One region of the Labrenzia sp. ATLA3 genome, then DNA from elsewhere that is predicted to be linked to it. Evidence: riboswitches for the same ligand, from Rfam matches in the RefSeq annotation. Region 1 holds a riboswitch; each other region holds the start of a gene.
What was found. A riboswitch is a leader RNA that binds a small molecule or an ion and turns the genes downstream of it on or off. The one in region 1 is predicted to bind thiamine pyrophosphate.
Positions count from the first base shown of each region.

Region 2: another riboswitch for thiamine pyrophosphate. It lies ahead of AC2A6O_RS06945 (ABC transporter permease); the one in region 1 lies ahead of thiO (glycine oxidase ThiO).
Region 3: another riboswitch for thiamine pyrophosphate. It lies ahead of thiC (phosphomethylpyrimidine synthase ThiC); the one in region 1 lies ahead of thiO (glycine oxidase ThiO).

Region 1 covers NZ_JBXUKV010000001.1:340,960-346,193, forward strand. Annotated here, with positions in the region: gene AC2A6O_RS01510 (LysR family transcriptional regulator) at 1-282, shown strand, start outside; gene AC2A6O_RS01515 (thiamine phosphate synthase) at 310-915, opposite strand; gene AC2A6O_RS01520 (thiazole synthase) at 912-1,685, opposite strand; gene thiS (sulfur carrier protein ThiS) at 1,691-1,888, opposite strand; gene thiO (glycine oxidase ThiO) at 1,872-2,849, opposite strand; TPP riboswitch at 3,011-3,131, opposite strand; gene AC2A6O_RS01535 (P-loop NTPase family protein) at 3,179-3,691, opposite strand; gene AC2A6O_RS01540 (pirin family protein) at 3,850-4,776, shown strand; gene AC2A6O_RS01545 (DUF6030 family protein) at 4,754-5,234, opposite strand, start outside.
Region 2 covers NZ_JBXUKV010000002.1:532,754-537,987, reverse strand. Annotated here, with positions in the region: gene AC2A6O_RS06955 (adenylosuccinate synthase) at 1-1,136, shown strand, start outside; gene AC2A6O_RS06950 (hypothetical protein) at 1,403-3,142, shown strand; TPP riboswitch at 3,433-3,539, shown strand; gene AC2A6O_RS06945 (ABC transporter permease) at 3,687-4,442, shown strand; gene AC2A6O_RS06940 (ABC transporter substrate-binding protein) at 4,465-5,234, shown strand, end outside.
Region 3 covers NZ_JBXUKV010000010.1:229,473-234,706, reverse strand. Annotated here, with positions in the region: gene AC2A6O_RS26360 (GcvT family protein) at 1-1,319, opposite strand, end outside; gene AC2A6O_RS26355 (LysR substrate-binding domain-containing protein) at 1,414-2,340, shown strand; TPP riboswitch at 2,539-2,663, shown strand; gene thiC (phosphomethylpyrimidine synthase ThiC) at 2,754-4,562, shown strand.

The DNA of each region.
Region 1 (5,234 bases):
CTGAATTACGGCACAGAAATTCTGAAAAACTGGACTGCGCGTTTCGAGATAGCCTCGGCTCTTGGCCAGACCGAAGCCGTCCGATCGGGAGCCGGCATCGGCATTCTTCACGATTTTATCGCGCGCGATGACAGCGACCTTGTCGCCGTCCTGCCGGACATAAAGCTTCACCGCGCCTACTGGATGGTGACACACGAAAGCTCACGTCCGCTCCGTCATGTCGCGGTGGTGCAGGACTTTCTACGCGATCAAGTCGTGCGCGATCGAGCTATCTTCGGATAGCAAATATCAGAGCGGAAAGCAGGACCGCTAGCGCCAGCGCTGCGTCGCCTCAATCCATTCCCTCGTGCGCGCTTCCGGATCGGCGTTGCGCGTGATGTCAGTGGCGACGGCTGCGATATCCGCACCATTTTCGAACACGCCAGGAAGACGCTCCGGGTTGAGGCCACCAATGGCCACCAGAGGAAGGCTGCCGATCTGCTGCTTCCACCGGCCGATCTTTTCAAGGCCTTGCGGTGCCCATTTGAGCTCTTTCAAGATCGTCGGATAGACGGGCCCGAGCGCGACATAATCGGGCTCGGTAGCAAGAGCTGTTTGCAGCTCTTCGCCGTCATGGGTCGACACGCCAAGTTTCAAACCGGCTTTGCAAATGGCTGCAACGTCGGCGTCGGCAAGGTCTTCCTGACCAAGATGGACAAAATCGCAGCCCTCTTCGATCGCGAGTTGCCAATAGTCGTTGACGACAAGTTGGCAACCGTGGTTCACGCAAACGCTTCTGGAAGCTGCGATTTCCTTGCGCAGGATGTCTTCGCTTGCGTCCTTGATCCGCAGTTGAACCAGTTTGATGCCAAGCGGCACCAGCCGCGCGATCCAGTCGGAACTGTCAACGATGGGATAAAAAGGATCGAGTTTCATTCAAACACCGCCATTCCAAGAACCGGGGTAGAAGGAACCGCCATGTCGCGAGGTTCCAGGGGTTGGGCTTCACAGGCCAGTCGTCCGGCCTCGATTGCCATCGCAAAGGCCTTTGCCATGGCGACTGGATGTCCGGCCTTTGCGACAGCCGTATTCAACAGCACTGCATCGAAACCGAGTTCTAGAACAGCGGCCGCGTGAGACGGCCGGCCGAGACCGGCATCCACGACAAGAGGAACGCCGCTGAAATGGCTGCGGTAAGCACGAAGGGCATCCAGATTGACCGGCCCTTTCGCCGAACCGATCGGCGCGCACCAGGGCATCAACACCTGACAGCCCGCCTCAACCAGCCGTTCGCCGACGACAATATCGTCTGTCGTATAGGGAAACACCTTGAAGCCGTCATCGCTCAGGATGCTTGCCGCCTCCACAAGGCCAAAGACATCCGGCTGCAGGCTGTCGTGATGGCCGATTACTTCCAGCTTGATCCAGTCGGTGCGAAAAAGGTCCCGCGCCATCCTTGCGGTCGTAACAGCTTCCTTCACCGAATGACATCCGGCTGTGTTGGGCAGTACCTTGACGTTCAATTCCCGGATCAGATCCCAGAACCTGCCACCTGTGCCACTTCCCGCCGTTTCACGCCGCAGAGACACGGTCAGAATTTCTGCACCCGATGCCCTCACCGCATCCGCCAGGATTTGCGGTGAAGGATATTGCGCCGTTCCGAGCAGAAAACGCGATGCGAACGGTTCCCCATAAACTTCAAACATGATCGTCAGCCTCCCTGCATCGGTGACAGGATCTCGATCCGGTCTCCCGCCTCAAGGACGCAATCGCCCCGTTTTTCTGCGCACACCAGATCGCCGTTGCGCGCCGTGGCCAGAAACTCATGGTCATAGGCCAGCTCATCCAGAAGCGCTGCCAGCGTCGCGCTGGCAACTTCCTGAGGTACGCCGTTAATGGTTAGCTTCAAGGGACTTCTCCTGAAGATGTTGCACGATCCTGTCTGCTGCCTCCATGGCAAAATGCGGGGCAAGCAGAAAGCCGTGCCTGTAAAATCCGTTCAGTGACAACGTGTTGCCGGAAAGCGTGACGCGAGGAAGATTGTCGGGATAGGCCGGGCGCAGGCCCGCCCCGGTCTCGATGATCTTTGCCTCCGCAAAGCCCGGATGCAGGCCGTAGGCGGCATTGAGGAGTTCCATGGTCGACCGAACACTGACCGCCTCCCGGTCGCCGCTTTCAATCATGGTCGCCCCGACCATGAAGACCCCGTTGTCACGCGGCACGACATAGACCGGGATGCGCGGGTGCAGAAAACGCACAGGCCGCGAAAGTGAGACATCCGGCGCGTGGAGCAGCAGCATTTCACCGCGAACGGGCCGCAGGTGCGGATCGGGCGCAGCCATGCCGGTACAATCGGCGACAAGATCGGTTGCCGAAGCAAAGTGCTCGGTCTTAAAACTGGCCTCTGCACCGCTTGCAGACACTTTTGCCAGCAACGCCGTGAGAGCTTGCCGAGGATCGAGATGGGCTTCCGCGGCAAAATGAAGTCCCTTTGCAAATCGGCCTGCAAGGTCCGGCTCGAGTGTGCCCAGCGCGTCACTGTCGAGCCATGTAAAGCCACTGGTACGAGATGCAAACCGGTTGAGTTCACCAGCATCGCGCGGCGCGGCAACAACCAGTGTCCCGTTGTGCCTGACCTGCCCTGGCAGAGCCTTGCTCCACCAGCCGATAGATGTTTGCCCGAGCCGCAGAACAACTTCCTCGGCACTCTCCCGCTCGCACCAGGGCGCCAGCATACCGCCAGCAAGCCAGGAGGCACTGGCGGACAGATCCCCGTTCTTTTCCAGCAGCTCAACTTGCACACCGCGCGAGACAAGCTCATGCGCCAGAGCCAGACCGGCAACTCCGGCGCCTTTGATACCGACCTTCATCCCGCCTCTCTTGCCAGGGAGAACGTCAATCGTTCGCCATCGCGGAATGTCTGGTAGACCGCCTGCATTCAACGCTTCTCCGCAAGGACCGGAACAGCCCCGCACTTCGGACAGTCAGCTTGGAAAGGTGGCCGGGGTGGTCGCATTGCGGTGGCAATTGCACTTGGCCGAGAGCACCTTCCCTTCGCCAGCATGACCTGGATCAGGTTCGTCGGGTCCCTGCACTGCGCAATCGCGCCAGCAGTATCTCAGCCTCTTGTCGAGGCCCCCCGGGTGAGCGTCTGTTGTGCCGCTCGTCGGGTGTAACTGTCAAGAGACCGAATAGATCTTCAGCTTCGTTCCTGACATCCGTCCAGAAAGTCGTTGATCTCTGCAAGGGTGCGTAGACGGTAGACTGTCAGATGATGCGGAGGTTCGCGGTAGATGCGCTCCAGCTTGGCTCTGGCCGAGTGTCTGGTTCGCCATATGAACCTCAGGAATTCGACGGTTTGCCAGTTGAACTGCTCCGGGCAGCCTTCCGCCAGATCTGGCCGGCTCTGTCCGTGGTATTGCACGGACCGCTTCACCACCCGAAAAATGCGGCGCGAGACCGGAAAGTCCAACCAGATGAACGTATCGGCGCGCTCGACACGTTCCGCGTAGGTGCTTGAATGGCCGCCTTCGAAGATCCACGCCTCCTTCAGATGAACCTCATGAGTCATCTGGTCCTTTTCCTGCCGCGTCCGTTCATTCCAACCGGACCGGTAGTGGATCTTGTCCATATGGTAGACCGGCAGTCCGGTTTTCTGGCAAAGGGCAACGGCGAGCGTGCTTTTGCCCGAACCCGGGCCTCCAACAATCATCACACGTTTCATGACGCACCAAAGAGAAGCAAGGAAGGGCTGGCCGTTATACAGATCGTGCCGGAGATGAAAACCCGAAACAGACTGTTCAATGGACACTTCAGCTTGTCAGTGCCTATCTACTCCGCAAGACGCCCTGTTGTTTGATGGAGAGGCAGATGAGCTGGTTGAATAGCCCTGATCCCGTGCCGGGAAATGCTGCAAGCTGTGACCCGATCGAAACGATCATCGTACCGCGGACCTCCGATCTCGGCGGATTTTCGGTCAGGCGCGCTCTGCCTTCTGCCAGACGTCGGATGGTTGGCCCGTTCATCTTCTTCGACCAGATGGGACCGGCAGAACTGCTGGTTGGCGGCGGCATTGACGTGCGACCGCATCCCCATATCGGACTGGCGACCGTGACCTATCTCTTTGAAGGCGAGATGTACCACCGTGACAGCCTCGGGACGCAGATCGCAATAGCCCCCGGCGCTCTGAACTGGATGAGCGCGGGCAAGGGCATCGTTCATTCCGAACGCGAACGCCCGGAACGGCTTCAGGAAAAACGCCCCCTGTTCGGCCTGCAGAGCTGGGTTGCCCTCCCCAAACATCTGGAAGAGACAGACCCGACCTTCCAGCATCACGGCACTGACGAACAGCCGGAGTTTTCCGACAAGGGCGCGTCGGTCAGGCTTATTGCTGGTGAGCTCTATGGTCACAAGGCGCCGGTGAAGACAGCCTCCGACATGTTCTATGCGGATATAACGCTGGAACCGGGAGCCAGGATCCCGCTCGATGCGGGGTGGGAAGAACGCGGCCTCTATACCGTTTCGGGCCAGATTACCATCGCAGGCCAGAGTTTCGATCCGGCGCAGCTTCTGGTGTTCAAACCTGGCGATCATCTGGTGATCGAAAACGCATCCCCCCTGCCCGCCCGTTTTGTCGTGCTTGGCGGCGAACCGATGGATGGCCGGCGTTATATCTGGTGGAACTTCGTGTCTTCATCAAAAGAACGCATCGAGCAGGCCAAGGAAGATTGGCGGCTGGGACGGTTCGATACGGTTCCGGGCGACGCGGAAGAATTCATTCCGCTGCCTGAGCGTTAGGGGCCTTGACGCTCCAGCCGCTTTCAAGAGGCGGTGCTTTTTCAAACCGATCGGCGGGACGGATCAGATCCGGCTCGCCAAAGTCCAGAATGATGTTCAGCCGCTGGCGTGCCAACGGGTCACCCGTCAGATCAGGATCTTCCGGCGATACCGACAACCTTACGCCCCTGTGGGTTGTTTCCAGTTGCCTGAACCCGGAAACGGCCTCGCGAAAAACTTCCGGCACCGTCCAGCCGTAACGTAGCGCCAGAGCGTCGATCACCAGCCAGACAGCATCCAGTCCGATCTGTATCTGGCGCGGATCCTCCACCACCAGTTTCAGCCGCAAATAGTCGATGCTGTTTTCCGAAGGACCGCGAAGCAGGAAGAAGAGTGTTGTCGAGCCATAGTCGACGCTCGGCGTGGTCAAGGGCACCAGGTCCGACGCACATTGCCAACGGTCCTTGCTGAAGGGCGCC
Region 2 (5,234 bases), on a different contig from region 1:
CTCTCCTGCCGTCCGGGGTTGCACGTGAAGGCAAGCTCTCGGTGATCGGCAATGGTGTCGTGCTGGACCCGCATGCCCTTGCAGAGGAAGTCGAACGCCTGGGCGGTCAGGGTGTCGTCGTAACGCCCGAATCTCTGCGCGTTGCCGAAAACGTGACGCTGATTCTGTCGCTGCACCGCGAACTTGATGCGTTGCGCGAGAATTCCAACACTGGGACGCGCATCGGCACCACCAAGCGCGGCATCGGTCCGGCATATGAAGACAAGGTTGGTCGCCGCGCTATCCGTCTGATGGATCTGAAGAACCTCGCGACCCTGCCGGCCAAGATCGACCGTTTGCTGACGCACCACAATGCGCTGCGCCGTGGTCTGGGTCAGGACGAAATTTCCGCACAGGCGATCTATGACGAACTGTCCAGCGTGGCCGACAAGGTGCTGCCTTACATGGACAAGGTCTGGTACCTGCTGGATGACCTGCGCCGCCAGGGAAAGCGGATCCTGTTTGAAGGTGCCCAGGGGGCGCTTCTGGACATCGACCATGGCACCTATCCGTTCGTGACGTCTTCCAACACCGTTGCCGGCCAGGCCGCGACGGGCTGCGGCCTCGGCCCGGGGGCGATCAACTATGTGCTCGGCATCACCAAGGCTTACACCACCCGTGTTGGTGAAGGTCCGTTCCCGACGGAGCTTCAAGACGAGGTTGGCGAATTCCTGGGTACGCGCGGGCACGAATTCGGAACCGTGACCGGCCGTCGCCGCCGTTGTGGCTGGTTCGATGCGGTTCTGGTGCGCCAGACCGTCTGTACGTCCGGCATCAACGGCATCGCCCTGACCAAGCTGGACGTTCTTGACGGCCTTGATGAAATCAAGATCTGTATCGGTTACGAACTGGATGGCGAGCGGATCGACTATCTGCCGGCGTCGCAAGGTGCCCAGGAGCGGGTGAAGCCGATCTACGAAAGCCTGCCGGGCTGGAAGGAATCGACCGAAGGGGCACGGACCTGGGCCGATCTGCCGGCGCAGGCAATCAAATATGTGCGACATGTCGAAGAACTGATCGGTGCTCCGGTCGCTCTTCTATCGACAAGTCCGGAACGGGACGACACAATTCTTGTGCAGAATCCGTTCCAGGATTGAGATATGCGACACTAAAAGCACATTATTAAGGACTTAGGTTGCGTGCTGCGAATCACTGCATGCAACCGCCCTTCGTTTTCGGCGTTCCATGTGTGTGTCGAATAGACAAAATTGTGTTAGGAAAAAGGGTACTGCAAGGTTCTCTGTCGCGGCGAACATATTGAAGAAATAGCACCTGTTTTCAAAAAACTTGCTATAAGCCTGAGAAAGAAACGAAATCTCGGGCCCGCAGAACAGATCCTTGCAGTCGGCCGGTAGGCAGGAAGATGGCTGATTACTATTCAATTCTGAAGAAAACGATCGCGTCTTTACCTGAAAACAATGGCGCTGCACGCAGAAGCGTTTACAGCCGTGCGCGCAATGCCATCGTCAATCAGCTCAAAGCCTATGAACCGCCTTTGGCGCCGTCTGAAATCACGGCTGAGCAGCTGCGTCTGGAAGAATCCATCCGCAAGGTGGAGGCCGAGGCTGCACGCGAAAGCCTGGGTCTCAATCCAACCGTTCCCAAGGTTGAAACGCCTGCTCCCGAGCCGGAGGTCGCCGCTCCGCCGGTGACACCGCCGCAGGTTGAGCCAGCCGCAGAGGCTGCACCGGAAGTGCCGGCCCCGCAGGAGCCGGAAGAAACTGCTGCGCCTACGGTGGAAACACCGGCGCCTTCGCCCCTGAAGGAAACCCTTTCTCAGGCTGAAGCCCTTGGCACGGCGGCCAGCCAGGCCGTTCACAGCGCAAAGGAAGCTTCCGACCCGAGCGCGGCGCCCGTGCGCCAGGAACCTTCGTTCGGTGGACCGGCGCAGGCGGAACCGGCGGATGATGGCCTGTTCGAACCGACAAACGATGCAGCGGCATCCGTTTCCGTCGATCAGCCGTACCAAGCTGATGAGACCGGCAAGCCCAAGCAAGAGCGGGCGCCGAAGAAAGACCGCAACAAGCGGTCCAAGCCGAAGGCGTCCGATGCGCTGCGCGGCGATGCATCCGGCAGCCGGACCGTTCCGATTGTGATTGCTGCCGTTCTGCTGGTGTTGGTCCTTCTGGGCGGGGCTTATTTCCTGATACCCGCAGGCGATCAAAGCGCAGACAATGGCACTGTACCTGCCACATCGTCTTCCCAAACGGCTTCGGACAGCCAACCGGTCTCGAATGTGGAGCCGCCGGTCTCGGCAACTGCCGGCGAAGGCGACGAGCCGTCGAAGAACACCGACCGTCTGTTGAACGAAGGCGAGGCGGATGTGGTCGCGCCTGATGCCCGTACGGTGACCACGACGACCATCACCGGACAGTCCGATACCTCTCAGGCCGACACGCCGGCCACCCCCGAGCCCGCTCAACCATCCATCGTCACGAGCACCGATAGCGATCAGACGCCTGCGGCACCCGAAAATCCGGTTGCCGTCCCGGCAGACAATCTGTCGGCGATTTCGCCCGATGACAACGCGCCTGCTCCCTCTGCCTCGGCGGCTGATTCTTCAGTCCAGCGCTCGATCCTTTATGAAGAAGGTGAAGAATCCGGTGGCGCGGGCACTGCGGCGCAAGGTGCTGTTGTGTGGAGTGTCGAGGAAGAAACCAACCTCGACGGTGAAGCCCTGGCGGTTCTGAGTGCGTCCGTCGAAATTCCCGAGCGCGATGTGAAAGTCGACATTCGTATCAAGCCGAATGACGATAACTCCCTGCCGGCCAGCCATCTCGTCGAGATCAGGTACGAGTTTCCGGAAAACTTCGCTGCGGGTGATGTCGTCAACGTTCCGGGTCTCGTCATGAAGCCTACGGAAGAAGCCCGCGGCGACGCGCTGATTGGTGCTTCGGTGAAGGTGTCTCCGGGCTTTTTCTGGATTGCCCTGTCCAGCCTGCCGAACGAGCAGCAACGCAATCTCGCTTTGCTGCGTGAACGCGGCTGGATCGACATTCCGATGCTTTATGAAAACGGCAAGCGCGGTATCCTGACCCTTGAAAAAGGGACTGTCGGTGCGGACGCTGTCGAAAAAGCGATCACGGCCTGGCAGGCCGGGTAAGCACTCTTCGCCTGCCTTGAACATCTGAAGAAGCCGCTTTGCTGCGGCTTCTGCGATGCTGCGCATGGACGCTCATTCCATCGCCATCCTGGCTCAATGAATTGCGAGCCGGGCGAGGACCAGAAATCTCATCTTCTCCGTAGGCTTATCGTTTTTTGCAGGTTACCGACCTGGGTTCTTGCTCACGTGCCCGAGTGCAGGTGCTCCGGGTGGGCGGCGTCCGTCTTTGGCAACGGGTTAAAACCTCTTCACGGCGACTTGCCTTTTTTCGCCGCACAGGGCATGTTCCGACTTGGTCCGAGGGGTGTTCCGGTTTCCGGAACTGAGATGGCGCAACGCCGAACCCTTAGAACCTGATCCGGGTCATGCCGGCGAAGGGACGGAATCCTTAGCCTATTCCCGGATCTCCATTGTCATTTTCGGCTTGTCCGAAGACGGGAGATCCTATGCGTAAGTGTCTGCGACCGCAGCCCTGGCTGCTTATCCGACTGCCGGTATCGGCTCATAAGCGTTCCTGTTTGCGCATTGCAACGGGGCCTATCGGATGATTGTTTTCCTGAAGGCTGTTGCCAGGTCCTTGTTCGGCCTGCTTGTGACCGTGGCGATCTGGGCGGCCATCGTCCATATCTTCGATACGCAGCATTACATTCTGCCCGGTCCGGACCGGGTCTTTGCCGCCTTCGTCAAACATGCCGGCTTTCTGCTGCAACATGCAGGCATCACCGCCTACGAGACCGTGCTCGGCTTCGTGCTGGGGGCTGCGGCCGGGGCGCTGCTTTCCATTCTGTTGTGGCTGTTTCCGGTTGCCGCCAGACTGGCCATGCCGCCCATTCTGGTCACTCAGGCCCTGCCTGTCTTCGCGATCGCTCCGATCCTGGTGCTCTGGCTCGGGTTCGGGCTGGCATCCAAGATCGTCGTCATCATCCTGGTCATCTTTTTCACCGTCACATCGACCTTTTTCGACGGCCTGCAGCGGCTGGACCCGGGGTTGCACGATCTTGCCCGGCTCTATCGTCTGTCTCGTTTGAAGGAACTCTGGTTCTTCCGCCTGCCGTCAGGCTTGCCGGCGTTCGCCTCCGGCTTGCGGGTTGCCGCCGTGTTTGCGCCCATGGGGGCGATCATCGGCGAGTGGGCAGGGGCGAAGGGAGGCCTCGCCTTCATCATGCTTCAAAGCAGCAACCGGATGCAGGCGGACGTGATGTTCGCCGCGCTCATCCTTCTCGCGGCCATGGTGCTGATCATGCGCTTTGCCGTGAACCATCTCACCCGAATTCTTGTTCCCTGGCAGACGCTCAGCTAGCTGCCGCTCAACGGAGGACCTCATGAAAAAACACTTCCTGTCTCTTGTTCTTGCCGCCGGGTTGCTGGCGTCGGGACCGGCGCAGGCCGGCGAGAAACTGACCTTGCTGCTCGACTGGTTCGTAAATCCGGACCACGCGCCGCTGGTCACGGCGCAGACGAAGGGCTTCTTCGAGGCGGAAGGTCTGGACGTTGAGATCATCGAACCTGCGGATCCGGCCATGCCGCCAAAGCTGGTGGCTGCCGGGCAGGGCGATATTGCGGTGTCCTATCAGCCGACGCTTCATGCGCAGATTGAAGAGGAACTGCCACTGAAGTGGATCGGCACGCTGGTGGAAACGCCGCTCAATTCGCTCATCGTGCTGAAAGACGGCCCCATTCAGGAGCTTAAGGACCTGAAGGGCAAGAGCATCGGTTTTTCCGTGTCCGGATTTGAGGATGCGATGCTGGGACAGATGCTGCAATCGGCAGGATTGACCATCGATGATGTGGAGCTGGTCAACGTCAATTTCGCATTGTCGGGATCGCTGCTTGCCGGACAGGTGGACGCTGTGATTGGCGGCTACCGCAATTTCGAGCTGACCCAGCTCGAGATCGAAGGCAAACCGGGCAAGGCCTTCTTTCCGGAAGAAAACGATGTGCCGATCTTTGACGAGCTGATCTATGTGGTCAACAAGGACAAGACGGACGATCCGCGCTTCCAAAAGTTCCTGGCGGCTGTGGAAGCGGCAACCATCTATCTGACCAATCACCCGGAAGAAGCCTGGAATGCCTTCATAGAGGCGTATCCGAA
Region 3 (5,234 bases), on a different contig from region 1:
ACCGCGCCCTTTTTCGATAGGATGTCATAGGATGGCGCAGTCTTTTGAGGGCGCGCGGCCGGCATGTCCTGGCCCGGAAAGTGAAGTTCTGCATGGGTGCCCCAGCTTTGTTTCACCTTCTGGCGCGTCCACTCCTTGTTGGCGTAATCGCCGAAACGGCGTGGATCGAGATCTGACGTGTTGAGGCTGTTGGCGCCTTCCACAATGCGTTCCGACAGATAGTAGCCGATCGCCCCACCCCACAGGATGCCGCCGGGCACGCCTTCGGCAAGCCAGACATTCTCAAGGCCCCAGGCGGGCCCGACCAGCGGTAGTTCGTCAGCAGTCATCTGGAACGGACCACGGACATTGGCCTTGATGCCGACCCGGCCAAGGGCAGGAACCATCTCGATGGCTGTTTCCCAGTTCCAGGCAACGGCGTCGAAGTCTTCTTCCACGAGATCTGCGCCGAACCACTCTGGAACGCCGTTTTCGGCAAAGAGCTTCAGGTGTTCGGTTCTTTCGTAAGGGCCGAACATGAGCCCGTCGCCTTCTTCCCGGAGATAGCCCTCAAAACCCTCGTCGCGGAGGATTGGCATTTCCGGCAGGCCCTGACGCTTGCGCTCGACGATTTCCGGCACCTTATCCGTGATCCAGTATTGATGCAGAATGGGAATGGCGGGGATTTCGAGACCAAGCATGGCACCTGTCTGACGGGCGTAGTTCCCGGTCGCGCAAATAATGTGTTCGCAGATGATCTCGCCGTTATTTGTGTGGATTTTCCATTCCCCGCCGGAGGTTCGCTCGAAGCTCTTTACCTCTGTTTTGAGATGCACCTTGGCGCCAAGGTCGCGTGCCCCTTTCGCCATGGCCTGCGTGACGTCAGCCGGCGCGATATGACCATCATCGGGGTGATAAAGCGCGGCCAGCATATCGGTGTTGTTTTCCAGAAGCGGCCAGAGTTCGCGGGCTTCGGAAGGGGTTACCAACTCGGCGCGAATTCCCTGTACGGCGGCGACGCTCATGTAGCTCTTGTATTCATCGAGCCGGTCGCTTGTATTGGCAATGCGAAGCTGGCCGCACTTGTGCCAGCCGACATGCTGACCGGTTTCGGCTTCAAGACCCTCATAGATCTCGATCGTTTTCGCAATCATCAGGCCGACATTGATATTGCGCGCGTAAGAGGGAATAAGGCCAGCCGCGTGCCAGGTCGAACCTGCGGTTAACTGGGTTCTTTCGAGAAGAGCCACATCCGTCCAACCGCGTTTTGCCAAGCCATAAAGAATTGCTGCGCCGACGCAGCCGCCACCGATTACGACAGCACGAGCATGAGTTCGCATGGGGTCATTCCTTTGGTTGCTTCAACGTGAGATTACCGACCGCAAAACCGGCTTGTAACGTTGCAAAAAATGCAAACTGGCATAACCTGAAATTATGCATCGGTTACGCTCGCTTGTTCCTTCGGCCAATTATCTTTTCGTTTTTGAAGCTGCCGCGCGGCGTGGCAGTTTCACGGCTGCGGCCGAAGAATTGAATGTCAGTCAGCCAGCGGTCAGTAAAACGATCAAGCTTTTGGAAGAGGCGACCGGACTTCAGCTCTTCCGGCGCGAACACAAGCGCCTGGAACTGACGGCGGAGGGGTTGCGGTTCTACAAGGAAATCCAGCAGTCGTTTGACCATTTGCATATGGTGCTGACCTCGCTGAGACGTCAGCTTTCAAAGGACACGGTGCGAGTTTCCTTCTCGACCTCGTTCATTCAGCTTTGGCTGTTGCCGCGGCTGAAAGGTTTCAAGGCAAAGTATCCCGACGTTTCGCTCCACATTGCCGAAAGCAGCCGGGACGATCAGGATCTCATTGTCGAGGATATCGATCTTTCGGCGCGGCTCGGGCGCGGGGAGTGGCCCGGCGTCCATGCCTGGGAATTCGTCACCGAGGAGATCCTCCCGGTTTGCAGCCCGGAGTATCTGCGCGAGCGAGGCCCCATTTCAACGCCGGCACAGCTTCTCAAGCACCCGCTTCTGCATTTTGAGGAGCGACACCGAACGCGTCTGGGTTGGAAAGAGTGGATGATGCATCACTCCGTCCCGGTGACAAAATTGGATCTCGATGCCGTCTTCACCGATGCGCTGGCCTCTATTGAAGCGGCAGTTCACGGCCATGGGATTGCGCTTGGATGGAAACACCTGGTGCAAGACCATGTGCGCGCCGGGCGCCTCGTTTATCCGCTAAAGTCGGTCTATCGATCAGGCGAAACGATTTTCCTCGTCATGCCGGCGCAAAGGCCACCGAAGCCAGGTGCTTTGCTGTTTCGAGACTGGCTTCTTCAACAAAGTGCCGATGCCGCATTCTCTTTTGAGTGAGCGGTGACCAGCCGAACCTTTGACATTTTTCAAAGAGATACGCCGAGATGATTAAGGGCTGAATCGCGCGAATTGACCAAGGAAGTCGAGTGGCGGCACCAGGCTTGGCTAACCTCTAGGGAGGTAGCCAGTCTTGTTAAAAATGCTTCGAACCGTCCCACTTTGCATTGACAATGGCCCCATTTTGACGGTCGATGGCAACGTTACCAGGGGGGTCCCGCCAAGGGGCTGAGATTCTGCTGGGCCGTTCAAGACGGCAGCGCAGTGACCCGTTGAACCTGATCCAGTTCATACTGGCGTAGGGACGGTGCGAGCGCTGCAAGTCTGACGTTGCCCCGGATGCGGGCTGTTGTGGCGTCTTTCCATCTTTCCGGCTTCGAACTGGGTCTCCAACCTGAAGATTGGAGCCTCAAATGAATTTTCCCGTCAAGGCGATCACGTCCGAGATCACCAAAGAGCCGCTGCCGGCCTCGACCAAGGTTTACAAACCGGGTGAAATCCATCCGTTTATCCGCGTGCCCATGCGTGAGATCGCGGTTCATCCGACTGCGGGCGAGCCGCCGGTGGCAGTCTACGATGCCTCCGGTCCCTACACCGATCCGGCCCAATCCATCGACATCGAAAAGGGCCTGCCGCGGCTTCGCACTGAGTGGATCGCCGCCCGCAGTGACACGGAGGAATACGAGGGCCGCATGGTCAAGCCCGAGGACAACGGCTTTGCCAGCGGAGAGCGTCTGACCCCGGGATTCCCGAACCTCAAGACACCACGCCGCGCCAGGGCCGGAAAGGCGGTCACCCAGATGGCCTATGCACGTGCCGGCATCATTACCCCGGAAATGGAATTCATCGCTATTCGCGAGAACCTCGGGCGCAAGGCACTGAGGGGTGAGGCTGGCCGTGATGGCGAGAGCTTTGGCGCCGCTATCCCGGATTTCGTCACGCCTGACTTCGTCCGCGAGGAAGTTGCCCGCGGCCGGGCGATCATCCCGTCGAACATCAACCACCCGGAAGCAGAGCCGATGATCATCGGCCGGAATTTTTTGGTGAAGATCAACGCCAATATCGGCAATTCCGCGGTCACCTCGTCGATGGCCGAGGAGGTCGAGAAGATGGTCTGGGCGACCCGCTGGGGCGCCGATACCGTCATGGACCTGTCGACCGGCCGCAACATCCACAACATCCGTGAATGGATCATCCGCAATTCGCCGGTTCCGATTGGCACGGTGCCGCTCTATCAGGCACTAGAGAAAGTCGGCGGCGTTGCCGAGGATCTGACCTGGGAGATCTTCCGCGACACGCTGATCGAACAGGCAGAGCAGGGAGTCGATTATTTCACCATCCACGCCGGCGTGCGGCTTCACTACATTCCGCTGACCGTCAACCGGGTCACCGGCATCGTCTCGCGCGGCGGTTCGATCATGGCCAAATGGTGCCTGCATCATCACAAGGAGAGCTTCCTCTACGAGCATTTCGAAGAAATCTGCGACATCGCCAGGGCCTATGATGTTTCCTTCTCGCTCGGCGACGGTCTGCGGCCGGGCTCGATTGCCGATGCCAACGACGCCGCGCAATTCGCCGAGCTGGAAACGCTTGGTGAACTGACGAAAACGGCCTGGGCGAAGGATTGCCAGGTCATGATCGAAGGTCCCGGGCATGTACCGATGCACAAGATCAAGGAGAACATGGACAAGCAGCTCGACGTGTGCGGTGAAGCGCCATTCTACACGCTCGGCCCGCTGACGACCGACATCGCTCCCGGCTACGATCACATCACGTCTGGCATCGGCGCGGCGATGATCGGCTGGTTTGGAACGGCGATGCTCTGCTATGTCACGCCCAAGGAGCATCTCGGCCTTCCAGATCGCGACGACGTGAAGACAGGCGTGATCACCTACAAGATCGCCGCTCATGCTGCTGATCTCGCCAAGGGCCATCCGGCGGCGAAGATCCGCGACGACGCGCTCTCGCGCGCCCGCTTCGAATTCCGCTGGGAGGATCAGTTCAACCTGTCACTCGACCCGGAAACGGCCCGCTCGATGCACGACGAGACCTTGCCGAAGGAAGCCCACAAGGTCGCTCACTTCTGCTCCATGTGCGGCCCGAAGTTCTGCTCCATGCGGATTTCACACGACATCCGTGCCGAGGCACAGAAAGAGGGCATGGAGAAAATGGCGGTCAGATATCGAGACGGCGGTGACCTCTATATGCCAAAGGATCGGTAGTTCGTTCACTAAGGGGAGGGGAGATGCAAACTCTCCCCTCAAAAATCACGTCTTGTCAGACACTCAAGCTGCTTTCCAGTCTGGCGATGGCAATTCTCAATCCTTTACTTCAATCCTTTTTGAGCGCGATGCCCGAAGCCAGGACGTGTTCCGGTCTGGTGCGGTTGTGCAGCTTGTCCACTGCCCGGCAATATTTTGCGAATGCAATGCAACGAGAGGGGCGGCACACCCCTGGGCTCGCCGAACTGCGTGACCAGCACGCTTGAGAATTGTTTGGCCGCTTTGGCATTCCAGCGGGATCGAACCAGGATTTCGAGCACGTTTCATTTCCGTCAATAGTCCGCCAGGGCCAGTATTTTACTCCGCAAATGACGATCGCGGCGTCATCAGGATGCCACTTGCTTTTGGGCCTTGGTCGCTCCCGACGAGGGCTGCGCGCGATATGCCGACCAAACCGGTTCATCCATTGCGGATCGTTTCACGGCTGACACCAATGCCCGCCGCAGCAATCGCCTCACGGCTAGATCCAATCTCCACGCGCGAGCAGATGCATTCGGGGCATGGACTGACCGTGCCCTCAAGAGGCGCCATGAACGCGAAAATGTCGAAAATCGCGGTTTCATCCAAACAAGTTTGCGAAGCTCTCAAAAGCTTTATCAGAAGTTAAAACGC